DNA from 4 places in the Brenneria nigrifluens DSM 30175 genome. Region 1 is predicted to be linked to each of the others. Evidence: predicted binding sites of a transcription regulator. Region 1 holds the regulator's gene; each other region holds the start of a gene.
What was found. The regulator CRP, encoded in region 1, controls carbon source genes, mostly activating them, when cyclic AMP is high. The targets are predictions, from matches to a motif close to ATGTGANNNNNNTCACAT.
Positions count from the first base shown of each region.

Region 1 (3,697 bases):
AACCTCTTCTGCAGTCTGAAACCTTGTCTTTTTTGATGACGTTTCCCGGCAAGCCCCGCAGCAAACGTCACCATCATGGAGTGAAGCGCCTTATGTCACATCAGCATCCGATTATTGCGGTTACCGGCTCCAGCGGAGCGGGAACCACAACGACCAGCCAGGCATTCCACAAGATTTTCCAGCAGTTAAACATGCGCGCAGCCCAGCTTGAAGGAGACAGCTTCCATCGCTATACCCGCCCGGAAATGGATATGGAAATACGTAAGGCGCGGGATCTCGGGCGTCATATCAGCTATTTCGGCCCGGAGGCCAATGATTTCAGCCTGCTGGAACAGTCATTTACCGAATATGGCCGCCACGGGCGCGGTAAAACCCGTAAATACCTCCACACCTATGATGAAGCGATCCCCTACAACCAGGTGCCCGGCACGTTTACGCCGTGGGAACCGATGCCGGAACCCACCGACGTGCTGTTTTATGAAGGCCTGCATGGCGGCGTGGTGACCGATAGACACAATGTGGCGCAACACGTCGATTTGCTGGTCGGCGTAGTGCCCATCGTCAACCTGGAATGGATTCAGAAACTGATTCGCGATGTGAACGAGCGCGGGCACTCGCGCGAAGCGGTGATGGATTCGGTGGTGCGCTCCATGGAAGACTACATCACCTACATTACGCCGCAGTTTTCACGCACGCACATCAACTTCCAGCGCGTTCCCACCGTTGATACCTCCAACCCGTTCGCCGCCAAGTCGATCCCTTCGCTGGACGAAAGCTTCGTGGTGATTCATTTCCAGGGGCTGGATAATATTGACTACCCCTATCTGCTGGCCATGCTGCAGGGATCGTTTATTTCCCATATCAACACCCTGGTGGTGCCCGGCGGGAAAATGGGGCTGGCGATGGAGTTGATTATGGCGCCGCTGGTGCAGCGCCTGCTGGAAGGAAAAAAAATCGAGTAGTCCGCCGCGGCAAAACACGGCGCGGCATCAGCGGCCGATACGCCGAGGATTACCCCGTTATGCGGACTTCATGACTGTGCGTGACCTCAACGCCTTTACCCAGCATCAGCGCCACCGAGCAATAGCGCTCCGCGGAGAGCGCCACCGCCCGCTCCACCGCTTTCTCCGTCAGCCCTGTGCCCGTTACGATAAAATGCAGATTAATGTGGGTAAACAGACGCGGCGCTTCCGTTCTCCGCTCCGAGGTCAGCTTAACCTCACAGTCCGCAACGTCATGACGGCCTTTCTGCAGGATCGACACCACGTCAATCGCACTGCAGCCGCCGACCGACATCAACACCATTTCCATCGGGCTTGGCGCTTTGTCTCCCGAATCGCCGTCCATCAGCACCTGGTGACCGGACGCTGATTCGCCAAGAAATGTTAAGCCTTCAATCCACTTCACTCGAGCCTGCATGCCGCCTCCGCTAAAAATTTTTTGAAAAATTATATCCTTACTTTACAAAAACACGCTATAACCAGAGCTTCATCATGCTGAAGCGAGACAACACAAGACAGGTTCTTCAAGCTGTGCTACAAACGAAAATAGAATCTGCCTTTTCTGGACAAACTCAGATACCGGGGAGATGATGATGTCGCCAGATAGAGGCTCCAGTATATTCCCTGACATCATTCTTCCTACACGAATTTTGAATGTTTAGCAGTAATACGCCGTACAGGGAACTCTGAGCCCTGTGATTTGCGCAGTGAATTACAACAGAGGATGATAGCGAATGGTTCTCGGCAAACCGCAAACAGACCCGACTCTCGAATGGTTCCTTTCTCATTGTCACATCCACAAGTATCCATCGAAGAGCACCCTGATTCACCAGGGTGAAAAAGCAGAAACGCTTTACTACATCGTGAAAGGCTCTGTCGCAGTGCTGATCAAAGATGAAGAAGGCAAAGAAATGATTCTCTCTTATCTCAATCAGGGAGATTTTATCGGCGAACTTGGCCTGTTTGAAGAAGGTCAGGAGCGCAGCGCCTGGGTACGGGCGAAAGCGGCTTGTGAAGTTGCTGAAATTTCTTATAAAAAGTTCCGGCAGTTGATTCAGGTAAATCCCGATATTCTGATGCGCCTGTCGGCGCAGATGGCCAGCAGACTGCAGGTTACTTCAGAGAAAGTCGGTAACCTGGCGTTTCTCGACGTCACCGGCCGTATTGCTCAGACCTTACTGAACCTGGCAAAACAACCCGATGCCATGACTCACCCGGATGGCATGCAAATAAAAATCACCCGTCAGGAAATTGGGCAAATCGTTGGCTGTTCACGCGAAACCGTGGGCCGTATTCTTAAAATGCTGGAAGACCAGAACCTGATCTCCGCACATGGTAAAACGATTGTGGTTTACGGTACCCGTTAAACCATTCCGTTACCCTACAACAAAAAAGCGTGAAGCGGCCTTCACGCTTTTTTCTATCACCATCAACGCAGCTCTCGGATTTACCCGCCAGTTAATGAGCAGGGTATTTATTATTAAAATATATTATTTACTGGAAATATAAATAGTCTTATTAACAGGCTGCATTTATTATTTGTAATATCGGCCAACATAAAAAGCAGTCATGATTTATCAAGTTGTGTTTTAACATAGATCAATAAAATTGTATTTTTATTTATTTTAAGAAAACCCCTATTAATACGGATGTCGGGGGGATTTTTCAGATAAATCCACCTTATATTAATATATTGGTAAAAATAGAAACCCATGGAAACAAAAAAACCACAATTAAAATATAACTTATTGATAATTAAATGATAAATATAAAATTCATGATTTTTATTGGAAATTACCTTTTCATAAAACCCGCCTTTCCTTTCGATTATTGAAAAGACGCATTGAATTGAAGGTATTGTATTGTTTTATTTTTGTGATAACACTGATACGGATTTTTATAAAACTGAAAACCGATCTTTCATTTTCAGCGAAAAAATCCAACCTTATTACCCTGGGCATATGGAACGAGAAATGCCTTAACGAAGTTATATTCCAACAGGAGATAATCCTTATGAAATACCTACTGCCTTCAGCCGCCGCCGGGCTGTTATTTCTTGCCTGCCAACACGCGATGGCGGCCGATACCGGCGGCTATGCCACCACCGACGGCGGCAACGTTTCCGGAGCCGTCAATAAAACGGCCGGTTCAATGCAGGACATTGTCGATATCATCGCGGCCGCGCGTCTGGACTCAAGCGGTAAAAAAGTGTCAGGCGGCGCCTACCCCGTCGTCATCACCTATAACGGCAATGAAGATGACTTAATCAAGGCGGCGGAAGCCGATATCTGCGGTCAATGGAGCAAACCGGCGCGCGGCGTGGAGATCAAGGAGTTTACCAAAGGCATTACCATCCTCGGCAGCAATGGTTCCTCAACGAACTTCGGTATCTGGATCACCAAGTCGTCCAACGTCGTGGTGCGTAATATGCGCATGGGTTATATGCCCGGAGGCGCCCAGGATGGCGATGCAATCCGCATCGACGACTCGCCGAACGTCTGGATCGACCATAACGAGATCTTCGCGAAAAACCATGAGTGCGAGGGCACGCCGGACGGCGATACCACCTTTGAATCCGCCGTGGATATCAAAAAAGGGTCGACCAACGTCACCGTATCCTACAACTACATTCACGGCGTCAAAAAGGTCGGCCTAAGCGGTTCCAGCAACAGCGATACCGGACGCAACCTCACCTA
Region 1 is NZ_CP034036.1:466,125-469,821, reverse strand. Features, by position in the region: gene EH206_RS02115 (phosphoribulokinase) at 93-962, shown strand; gene EH206_RS02110 (OsmC family protein) at 1,012-1,419, opposite strand; gene crp (cAMP-activated global transcriptional regulator CRP) at 1,736-2,368, shown strand; gene EH206_RS02100 (polysaccharide lyase) at 3,015-3,697, shown strand, end outside.

Region 2 (3,697 bases), 480 kb from region 1:
AGCGCCATCAGTGAAACAACCACTACATTACTATCGGTGTAATTACAGAGAATGATGGTTGAAGCAAGCAGCATACCCAGCACAATAGGAATTTTACGCGCGGCGGTTAACGTAAAGCCGCGTTTCAGCAACATATCCGATACCACGCCGCCCAGCACGCCGCCGGCAAAACCACACAGCGCCGGAATTGCCGCAACCAACCCCACTTTCAGAATAGACATGCCCTTTTCCGAAACCAGGTAAATGGGGAACCAGGTAAGGAAGAACCAGGTAATACTATTAATAAAGTATTGCCCCAGAAATACCCCCAGCATCATACGGTTGGTAAGAAGCTGTTTAACGTAGTTCCATTTAGGACCGTCTTTTTTGCCGCCCTCTTTTTTATGATCCATATCGACGACGGCGCCGCCTTTGGAAATATATTCCAACTCCTGTGGGCTAATACCGGGGTGATCGGTGGGATTATGGATAAACTTAAGCCATACCGCGGTCAATACAAACCCTAATCCGCCCATCACCAGGAAGACATGTTCCCAACCCCATTGGTAGGTCAACCAGCCGAGGATCGGAGAGAAAATCGCCAGTGAGAAGTATTGGGCCGAATTGAAAATGGCGGATGCCGTACCGCGCTCCTTGGTCGGGAACCACGCCGCGGTGATACGGGCATTGGCGGGAAAAGACGGCGCTTCGGAAAATCCCAGCATAAAGCGCAGGGCAAAAAGGGTTAACGGAGCCCACACCAAAGGAACCCAATCCACAAATCCTTGCAGGAAAGTGAACAGGGACCAGAAGAAGATACTATAGGCATAAACCTTTTTGGAGCCGAAGCGGTCGAGCAACCAACCGCCGGGTATCTGCATCACTAAATATGACCAGCCGAATGCGGAAAAAATATATCCCATATGCACCGCGTCTAGCTGTAACTCTTGCGCTACTGCCGAACCCGCTATCGACAATGTCGCGCGATCCGCATAGTTTATAGCGGTAACTGTAAAGATGATGAATAGGATAATGTAACGAACATAAGTTTTTCTTGTTGTAAGAAGTGCATCGGAATTCATAAAATCCCCTTGGCTCTCGTTATTAGTATGTTAACTCAAATAAACCAACATCACGCCAGGCATTGAAATTTGAGTATTTTATTTAAATGTTTTAGATAAAGACTATTTTAATAAAATGTTGCATGACCATCTTTATCCGCAAAGATTTGGAAAACGTTATCAGTATAAAAATAGCGCAACCGAATAGCATTGTTAAAATGCACAATAATCAGCGCCGCATTACATCTATTTTATGGGTTACGCACAAAAAATTGCGACCAGCATCACATTATTGTCAGTGGCATAGCCCATTAAAATATGTAAGGTGAGATAGATCACAGTATATTGGCTATTCGCCAGATCATACGACGTTAAAAACAAAAAATATCATTCAATTGCACAATCCAGTGCGATTAAAAATCAGATACTATGTATATATAAAATCTATATAGCCCTAATTATAACACGAAGAAAAAAACTGATTTTCTGAAAATTAAGCATTTACTGGAGACGTTATGTCGCAGAACAAACAGAATTCCGTGCAGGCATTTTACATTAAAGTTCACAGTGATGATAATGTCGCCATCATTGTTAATGATAATGGTTTACGTGCCGGAACCCGATTTGATAGCGGACTGGAATTAATTGAGCATATTCCCCAGGGGCACAAAGTCGCTCTGGTCAATATTGATAAAGGCGGACCCATTATTCGCTACGGTGAAATCATCGGCTATGCGTTAAGAGATATTCCCCAGGGAAGCTGGATTGACGAATCGCTGGTGGAATTGCCCCAGGCCCCGGCGCTGGAAACCCTGCCGCTGGCCACAAAAGTCCCCGCCGCGCTTCCCCCGCTGGAAGGTTATACCTTTGAAGGTTACCGTAATCCCGACGGCAGCGTCGGTACGAAAAATCTTCTCGGCATTACCACCAGCGTACATTGCGTCGCGGGGGTGGTGGACTATGTGGTTAACATCATTGAACGGGATTTACTTCCCAGGTATCCGAACGTCGACGGCGTTGTGGCCCTCAATCATCTCTACGGCTGCGGCGTGGCCATCAATGCCCCGGCGGCGGTCGTCCCGATACGAACCATTCATAACCTGGCGCTGAATCCCAACTTTGGCGGCGAAGTGCTGGTTGTCGGCCTGGGGTGTGAAAAACTTCAACCCGAACGCCTGCTGGAAGGCACGCCCGACGTGCAGGCCATCTCGCTGGACGACAGCAGCATCGTTCGTTTACAGGATGAACATCATGTGGGCTTTAAATCAATGGTGGATGATATTCTGACCACGGCCGATCGGCATCTGCAGCGGTTGAACCGGCGCCGGCGTGAAACCTGCCCGGCATCCGATCTGGTGGTCGGCATGCAGTGCGGCGGCAGCGACGCCTTTTCCGGCGTGACGGCAAACCCGGCGGTCGGATTCGCCTCCGATCTGCTGGTACGCTGCGGCGCGACGGTGATGTTTTCAGAAGTCACCGAAGTGCGCGACGCCATCCATTTGCTGACGCCGCGGGCCGTTAACCAGGAGGTCGGTAAGCGTCTGCTGGAAGAGATGGCCTGGTATGACGCCTACCTCGATAGCGGCCAGACCGACCGCAGCGCCAACCCGTCGCCCGGCAACAAGAAAGGCGGCCTGGCCAACGTGGTGGAAAAAGCGCTCGGCTCCATTGCCAAATCGGGCACCAGCGCCATTGTCGAAGTTCTGTCTCCGGGGCAGCGCTCGACCAAACGCGGCTTGATTTACGCGGCGACCCCAGCCAGCGACTTTGTTTGCGGCACGCAGCAGCTGGCTTCCGGCATCACCGTGCAGGTCTTTACCACCGGCCGCGGCACGCCCTATGGCTTACTGGCGGTGCCGGTCATTAAAATGGCGACCCGTACGGCGTTGGCAAAACGCTGGCACGATCTGATGGATATCGACGCCGGCACCATCGCCACGGGTGACGCGACGATTGAAGATGTCGGCTGGCAGCTGTTCCACTTTATTCTCGACATCGCCAGCGGCAGAAAGAAAACCTGGTCAGATCAATGGGGTATTCACAACGCCTTGGCGGTTTTCAACCCGGCGCCGGTAACCTGATTGCGACATTATCTTCTTATGGCCGGAATATTTTCCGGCCATTTATTAATTCAACAAGCCGTTTTTGACCCAGGATCAATTTAATAAATCTTCACATCTAAAAATTCGCCCGGTAACAGCGAAAAAAACAACGACCAGCAACATTTCACGCCAAATACGTAAAAATCACCTAATAAAATTTAACAAAACCAGCGTATCCCCCGTTATTGAATATATACCCTAAATAATTCGAGTTGCAGCCAACGCATCTGCAGCTTGAAGTATGACGGGTATATACCCTAAATAATTCGAGTTGAAGGAAGGCGGCAAGGGAAGGAATCCCGATGAGCTTACTCAAGTAAGTGATTCGGGTGACTGAGCGCAGCCAACGCATCTGCAACTTGAAGTATGACGGGTATAGCTGCCATTGATACTTAATCCTGTGAATCATTATCTTTTATCAATGAATTACTTATGATCAAATGAATTTATTGACAGCAGGATCCTCATCATCATAAATTCATCCATGCTGATAACCGGGTGATTGCATTCGGTAAACTATTATCAAATAGCGAAAAAAATTCAGCGTACCCAATT
Region 2 is NZ_CP034036.1:945,055-948,751, reverse strand. Features, by position in the region: gene EH206_RS04310 (MFS transporter) at 1-1,061, opposite strand, end outside; gene garD (galactarate dehydratase) at 1,556-3,121, shown strand.
Region 2: the regulator CRP is predicted to act here: its motif matches at 1,313-1,330, upstream of garD (galactarate dehydratase).

Region 3 (3,697 bases), 990 kb from region 1:
CCTTTTTTACGTTACGGAGCGCAGGTTTAGAACGCGTAGTTGAGGTTCACGCCGTACAGCCAGGCCTTGCCTTCAGAGCTGTAGGTATAAGTGTTTACCCCCACGGGATCCGCCTCGCGGATGGTGACTTTCTTACCGTGCATATAGGAAACCCCCACGTCCACCGACGCGTCTTTATTAAAGGCGTAGGTGGTGCCGGCGCTCAGCCAGAAGCGGTCCTGATCCGGAATGGAGACGGAGCGCTTGTCGGCGGGAACCGGGCTGTCGTCAAAGGCGACGCCGCCACGGAAGGTCCAGTTATCGTCATGATAATAGGTGGTTCCCAGGGCGATACGGTAGGCGTCGCGGAAACCTTCTTCTTTCTGGAATAGCGTCCGCCCATTATTACCCGTCGCTTTCAGCTCCTGGAACTGGCTCCAACTGGTGTAGGCCAGGCTGTAATGCACCGCCCATTTGGGCGCCACGCGATGGTAGGCCGACGCTTCCCACATTTCCGGCAGATTCAGCGTCAGTTTGCCGGGGATGGTCGCTCCCCCGGTGCCTCCGATGGCGACAGGGATGTCGTTGCTGTAATCGCCGTTAAAATCGATATCGACCTTGGAACGGTAGGTCAGGCCGTAGCGGTTGTTTTCATCCACTTCATACAGAATGCCGGCGTTCCAGCCGTAGCCCCACTCTTTACCCTCCAGACGGGATATTTCGGAGGAGGGCTGTAAACCAAGCGCCGGCGCCAGTTCCCCCGCATTGCGAACGATTTTCGCATCGGCGTACACCGCATTCACCCCCAGACCAAAGCTGAAGTGCTGATTGAGGCGATACGCGGCGCTCAGGTTCAGGTTGGAGGTCACCAGATCGGTTTTGCCGCCGATGGAACCCGCGACGTAATTATCGTTGAATTCCGTCGCCAGACCGTAATTGGTCACGGCGGAAGCGCCGATGGCCCACCGATCGTTAAGCGGCATAACAAAGTGCAGGTTCGGCACCCAGGCATGGGGCGCAATGTTTTCGGCATCGGCGTTTTGGCCGGATGAGCTTGAACCGTTCAGATCAATATCCGGGTTTATATAGGTCACGCCGCCGGAGAAAGAGGGACGATCAAACAGGGTCATGGTTGCCGGGTTACGGCTGCCGGAGGCGGCGTTATCCGCGACGGCGCCTTCACCGGAAAACGCGCGTCCCAGACCTGACGAGGAGTATTCGTTGAGCTGGAAGCCAGCCGCGGAAGCGTTTGCTGAAACCAGTGCCACTGCAACAGCAATTGCGGATTGTTTTAACCGGTTTTTTTGGCTCATGACCAAAACCTCTTTATGTGCTCGTGAGTTAACTTTGTTACATCAAGTAACAAGGGACGCGCATTGTAGGGGGCGCTCTCAATCTGGCAAATCGGACCAGTTGCCAAAGTATATGTGGGGAATATTTAAATGTTGCATGTATGTAGTTAAAATATGTCGTAATTGATACAGAAATAAGATCTGCTTAACATTTTGGTTGATTTTAACGGCGAGAATTAGCGAGATTTTACCCTGCTATAACAATGGAATGTGACGGTTCTCACTAAATGCCGCGGCGGGCAGTAAGTTCTAGTGCTGAACTGAACCGGTGAGTAGAATAGAGCGGAAAGTAAGTTTTTTTGAATCGGATCATAGCCGTTGTACAGATCTCCGCCGTATAGAGGAAGAAATGATGACAAACGCCATAAACAAATGTTCTGCCGAAGAAACCGCCGCCTGCTGCTGCGTGGATGTTGGCACGGTGATGGATAACACCGATTGCACCGCGTCTTACAGTAAAATCTTTATCGAGCGGGCCGAGGCCGAGGCCACGCTGCAAGCGCTGACGGATAAAGCCCGTTCGGTGGAGTCGGACCCTTGCCAGATCGAAAGTCGGCTGGAAAGCGTGGACGGCGGCGTGAAGCTGGACATTGATTTCACCTTCAGCTGCCAGGCTGAAACGATGATTTTCCAGCTTGGGCTGCGTTAAGCGGCCTTGTTTCCGTCTCGCCGCGGCTCCCTGCTTTAGTCATCAATTGCAATAGGATAGCTATTTTTATCACTGGCAGATAATTCTGTGATTCTATTTAATTTCAAGATTATCGTTCGCTAACAGGTTGCAAAGATGAGTACGGTGGATGCCGCCCGTCACCGGGCACAGATTCAGTCCCATATTGAACGCTCCGCTCAGCGCTATCTGCGGGTCAGCCATCAGATTCACGCCCGGCCGGAAATCGGCAATCAGGAATTTTTCGCCGCCGAAACGCTGGTCGATGTGCTGCGTGAGGCGGGATTTGCCATCACCCAGAATATCGCCGGGCACGAAACCGGGTTTATCGCCCGCAAGGGGGAAAGGCATAGCGGGCCGCGCATTGGTTATCTGGCGGAATATGACGCGCTGGCTTTGTCCGGCTATCGTCTGCTGACCGAACCGTCGTTGCTGGCGGCGGTGAAAGCGGATTTTCAGCGCACCCACTAGCCGGCCCCGTGCCGGACGGACATTTCCCCTCTCATTTTGCCTCGCCGCGGTTTGCGTAATGTAACTATCTGGTTAACAATCAGATCAGGTCTGACCTGTTGGGCGCAGGCTCGATTTTATCAGTTAACAGGGGAGCGTTTATGAGCGAGGTGTTACCACTGATAACCCGTCGTGGCGATCGCGTGGCGATTGTCGGCGGATTACGTACCCCGTTTGCCCGCCAGGCGACGGCCTATCATGGCGTGCCGGCCGTGGATCTGGGAAAAATCGTGGTGAATGAGCTGCTTATTCGCACCGGCATCGATCCCGAACTGATCGAACTGCTGGTTTTCGGTCAGGTGGTGCAAATGCCGGAGGCGCCCAATATCGCCAGGGAAATTGTGCTGGGAACGGGGATGAGCGAGCATACCGACGCGTACAGCGTATCCCGCGCCTGCGCCACCAGTTTTCAGGCGGTGGCCAACGTGGCGGAAAGCATTATGGCGGGCGTCGTCGAGGTGGGGATTGCCGGCGGGGCGGACTCCTCCTCGGTGCTGCCGATCGGGGTGAGTAAAACCCTCGCCGCAACCTTGGTCGATATCAGCAAAGCCCGCACGCTGCGCCAGCGCCTTAAACTGCTCGCCCGGCTGCGCCCCGGAGATTTGCTGCCCGTCGCCCCCCCGGTGGCGGAATACTCCACCGGCCTGCGCATGGGCGATACGGCGGAACAAATGGCGAAAACCTACGGCATTACGCGGGAAGAGCAGGACGCGCTGGCGCATCGCTCCCATCGTCTGGCCGCCCGCGCCTGGCAGGAGGGGCTGCTGCGCGAAGAGGTGATGACGGCGTACGTGCCGCCTTACCGGCAGGCGCTGGCCGAGGATAATAACGTGCGTCGCGACTCGGCGCCGGAGCATTATGCCCGCCTGCGTCCGGCCTTTGACCGCAGGCACGGCAGCGTAACGGCGGCCAACAGCACGCCGTTGACCGACGGGGCGGCGGCGGTTGTGCTGATGAGCGAATCGAAAGCCAAAAGTCTGGGGATTACCCCGCTGGGTTATCTGCTCAGTTACGCTTTCAGCGCCATCGGCGTGCGGGAGGATATGTTGCTGGGACCGGCTTACGCCTCTCCGCTGGCGTTGGCGCGGGCCGGGGTGGCGTTGTCCGATCTGGCGCTGATCGATATGCACGAAGCCTTTGCCGCCCAGACGCTGGCGAACCTGAAAATGTTTGCCAGCGAGGATTTCGC
Region 3 is NZ_CP034036.1:1,458,317-1,462,013, forward strand. Features, by position in the region: gene fadL (long-chain fatty acid transporter FadL) at 27-1,292, opposite strand; gene EH206_RS06715 (YfcZ/YiiS family protein) at 1,684-1,980, shown strand; gene EH206_RS06720 (N-acyl-L-amino acid amidohydrolase) at 2,116-2,469, shown strand; gene fadI (acetyl-CoA C-acyltransferase FadI) at 2,610-3,697, shown strand, end outside.
Region 3: the regulator CRP is predicted to act here: its motif matches at 1,540-1,557, upstream of EH206_RS06715 (YfcZ/YiiS family protein).

Region 4 (3,697 bases), 2.3 Mb from region 1:
TTTTCAGCAACAGCTCCAGGATCTGGGGTTCGACATCGAAGAGGCCTCATGGCTCAACCCGGTGCCTCACGTCTGGTCGGTGCACATTCGCGATCGTGATTGTCCGCTCTGCTTCACCAATGGTAAAGGCGCCAGCAAGAAAGCCGCGCTGGCTTCGGCGCTGGGCGAATATTTCGAACGCCTGTCGACAAACTATTTTTTTGCCGATTTTTACCTCGGCAAAACCATTGCCCAGAGCGAATTCGTGCACTATCCCGATGAAAAATGGTTCGCCATTACGCCGGATAATACCCTGCCGGAGGGCATTCTGGATGCGCGCCTGCGCGAATTCTACGATCCTGAGCAGGCGCTCGGCGCCAGCGATCTGATCGACCTGCAATCCGGCAACGCCGGGCGGGGGATCTGCGCGCTGCCGTTTATCCGCCAGCGCGATCTGCAAAAGGTCTACATCCCGATGAACATCATCGGCAACCTGTACGTATCCAACGGCATGTCCGCCGGCAATACCGCCAGCGAGGCCCGCGTGCAGGGATTATCCGAAGTGTTCGAACGCAGTATTAAAAACCGCATTATCGCGCAGTCAATCAGCCTGCCGGCCATTCCCCAGGCGGTGTTAAACCGCTATCCGGGCGTGGTTGAAGCCATTGCCACGCTGGAAAAAGAGGGCTTCCCGATCTTCGCCTACGACGCTTCCCTCGGCGGTCAATACCCGGTTATCTGCGTGGTGCTGTTTAATCCGGCGAACGGAACCTGTTTCGCCTCTTTTGGCGCGCATCCCGATTTTGGCGTGGCGCTGGAGCGCACGGTGACCGAACTGCTGCAAGGGCGCGGGCTGAAAGATTTGGACGTTTTCACCCCGCCGACCTTTGACCTCGACGAAGTCGCCGAGCATGCCAATCTGGAGACCCATTTTATCGACTCCAGCGGTTTGATCTCCTGGGATATGTTTAAGAATCAGGCCGACTATCCGTTTGTCGACTGGAGTTTCAGCGGCACCACGGAAGAGGAGTTCGCCACGCTGATGGCGATTTTCCAGCGGGAGGATAAGGACGTGTATATCGCGGACTACCAGCACCTGTCGGTTTACGCCTGCCGCATTCTGGTTCCCGGCATGTCGGATATTTATCCCGCCGACGATCTGCTGCTGGCCAATAACGCCATGGGCGCGCATCTGCGCGATACGCTGCTGGCGTTGCCGGACAGCCGCTGGGAAAAAGCGGATTATCTCGCCCTGTTGCAGCAGTTGGACGACGAAGGCTTTGACGACTTCACCCGGGTACGCGAACTGCTGGGTATCGCCACCGGTAAGGATAACGCCTGGTTCACGTTGCGTATCGGCGAGTTGAAATCGATGCTGGCCTTGGCCGGCGGCGATCTGGAACAGGCCTTAATCTGGGCGGAATGGACGCAGGATTTCAACGGTTCGGTCTTCCCCGCGCCGCGCGCCAATTACTATCGCTGCCTGCAAACGCTGTTGCAGCTGGCGCTGGAGCCGCAACGCAATCCCGCCGACTATTACCACGCTTTCGTCAGCATGTACGGACGAGAAACCGTGGACGCGGCCGGTGCTGCCATCGCCGGCGAACAGAGTTTCCACGGGCTGTTTACCATTGATGACGCATTCGCCGCCTTGCCGGCGCATCGCTCGCTGCTGGCGGCGTATGAGAAATTGCAACGGGCGAAAAGCCGTTACCGGCAAGTCAATTAATGCCGGCGGCGCAGTAATAGAGTTGCGTCCCTGCCGGCATAAAGTGGCGATAGTCTGTTTTCGGCATAACACACCGGTACTCCTTAAATCCGCGGGGGTACCGTTATTCGAAAAGCAATATTTACCTTAACGCAACCGTCTAAAAAGGGAAGTGTTACGAACCAGTGAATTTTAAATTAAATTTCATCATAAATAGCGCCCCTAAATTATACAAAGCATGATAATCATTAACGCCTAATCGGGGGGCTAAGGTCGGCAAATTCAAATCTTTTTGTAAAGTTTAAAATATTTTTTCTATATTAAAATCAATTAGATAATCAAAAAACAAAGGAGTTTTCCGCGGTCTGTGCGAGTACTAGTTTCGCGCAATATGATCCACATCAAATTTTGCTTTATACTGCTTTGCTAGTATCTCGACGCTGATAAATTTTAAGAGAGAGTTAGTGTGAAAGCTGACAACCCCTTTACTCTACTATTACCGGCCGCGATGGCGAAAGTCGCCGAAGATGCCGGTGTCTATAAAGCAACAAAACAGCCGTGGACCACGTTTTATCTGGCGATCACCGCGGGTGTCTTTATCTCGATTGCATTTGTTTTTTATATTACCTCTACCACCGGCACAGCGACGATCCCCTTTGGTATATCCAAGCTGATTGGCGGTATCTGTTTCTCGCTGGGGTTAATGCTGGTGGTGGTTTGCGGCGCGGATTTATTTACCTCCACCGTGCTGACTGTCATCGCCAAGGCCAGTGGACGTATCACCTGGAAACAACTAGCCTGTAATTGGGTCAATGTCTATATCGGCAACCTGCTTGGCGCTCTGCTCTTTGTGGCGCTGATTTGGTTTTCCGGCGAGCATACGGTCGCCAACGGCGCATGGGGACTCAACGTTCTGCAAACCGCCAATCACAAACTTGAGCACACTTTTATTGAAGCATTGTGCCTGGGAATTCTGGCAAACCTGATGGTATGCCTGGCCGTGTGGATGAGTTATTCCGGCCGAACCCTGACGGACAAGATGTTTGCGATGATTTTACCGGTCGCCATGTTTGTCGCCAGCGGTTTTGAACACAGTATCGCCAATATGTTTATGGTTCCGATGGGGATCGTAATCAAAAATTTTGCCGCCCCCGAATTCTGGCAGGCAATAGAAATGGCGCCCTCTCAATTTGAACACTTAACCGTTAGTCATTTCATCACAAGCAATCTGATCCCTGTCACGATAGGGAATATCATTGGTGGAGGCTTACTGGTGGGTTTAACATATTGGGTAATTTATTTGCGCGGCGGAGACCAGCACTAGGGTGCAATCAGCCGCAACGTCGGGTTTTAAAAAAATCCATATCAAAGGTAGGTGTAAAATGACCGATCTGAATGAAAAATTGGCCAGCGCATGGCAGGGTTTTAGCAAAGGTGAATGGCAGGATGGAGTCAACGTTCGTGACTTCATTCAGAAAAACTACACGCCGTATGAAGGCGACGAATCTTTCCTGGCCGGCGCGACCCAAGCGACCACCGCGCTGTGGGATAAAGTCATGGAAGGCGTCAAACTGGAAAACCGCACCCATGCGCCGGTTGATTTCGATACCACCGTGGCAGCGACCATCACCTCCCACGATGCCGGCTACATCAATAAAAGCCAGGAAAAAATCGTCGGTCTGCAAACCGAAGCTCCGCTGAAACGCGCGCTTATTCCGTTCGGCGGCATCAAGATGATTGAAAGCTCCTGCCAGGCATACGATCGCCAGCTGGATCCGCAGCTGAAAAAAATCTTCACCGAATACCGTAAAACGCATAACCAGGGTGTTTTCGATGTTTATACCCCTGACATTCTGCGCTGTCGTAAATCAGGCGTGCTGACCGGTCTGCCCGACGCCTACGGCCGCGGCCGCATCATCGGCGACTATCGCCGCGTGGCGCTGTACGGTATCGATTACCTGATGAAAGACAAGTTCGCCCAGTTCTCTTCTCTGCAATCCAAACTGGAAA
Region 4 is NZ_CP034036.1:2,756,056-2,759,752, forward strand. Features, by position in the region: gene ycaO (30S ribosomal protein S12 methylthiotransferase accessory factor YcaO) at 1-1,708, shown strand, start outside; gene focA (formate transporter FocA) at 2,154-3,011, shown strand; gene pflB (formate C-acetyltransferase) at 3,070-3,697, shown strand, end outside.
Region 4: the regulator CRP is predicted to act here: its motif matches at 2,077-2,094, upstream of focA (formate transporter FocA).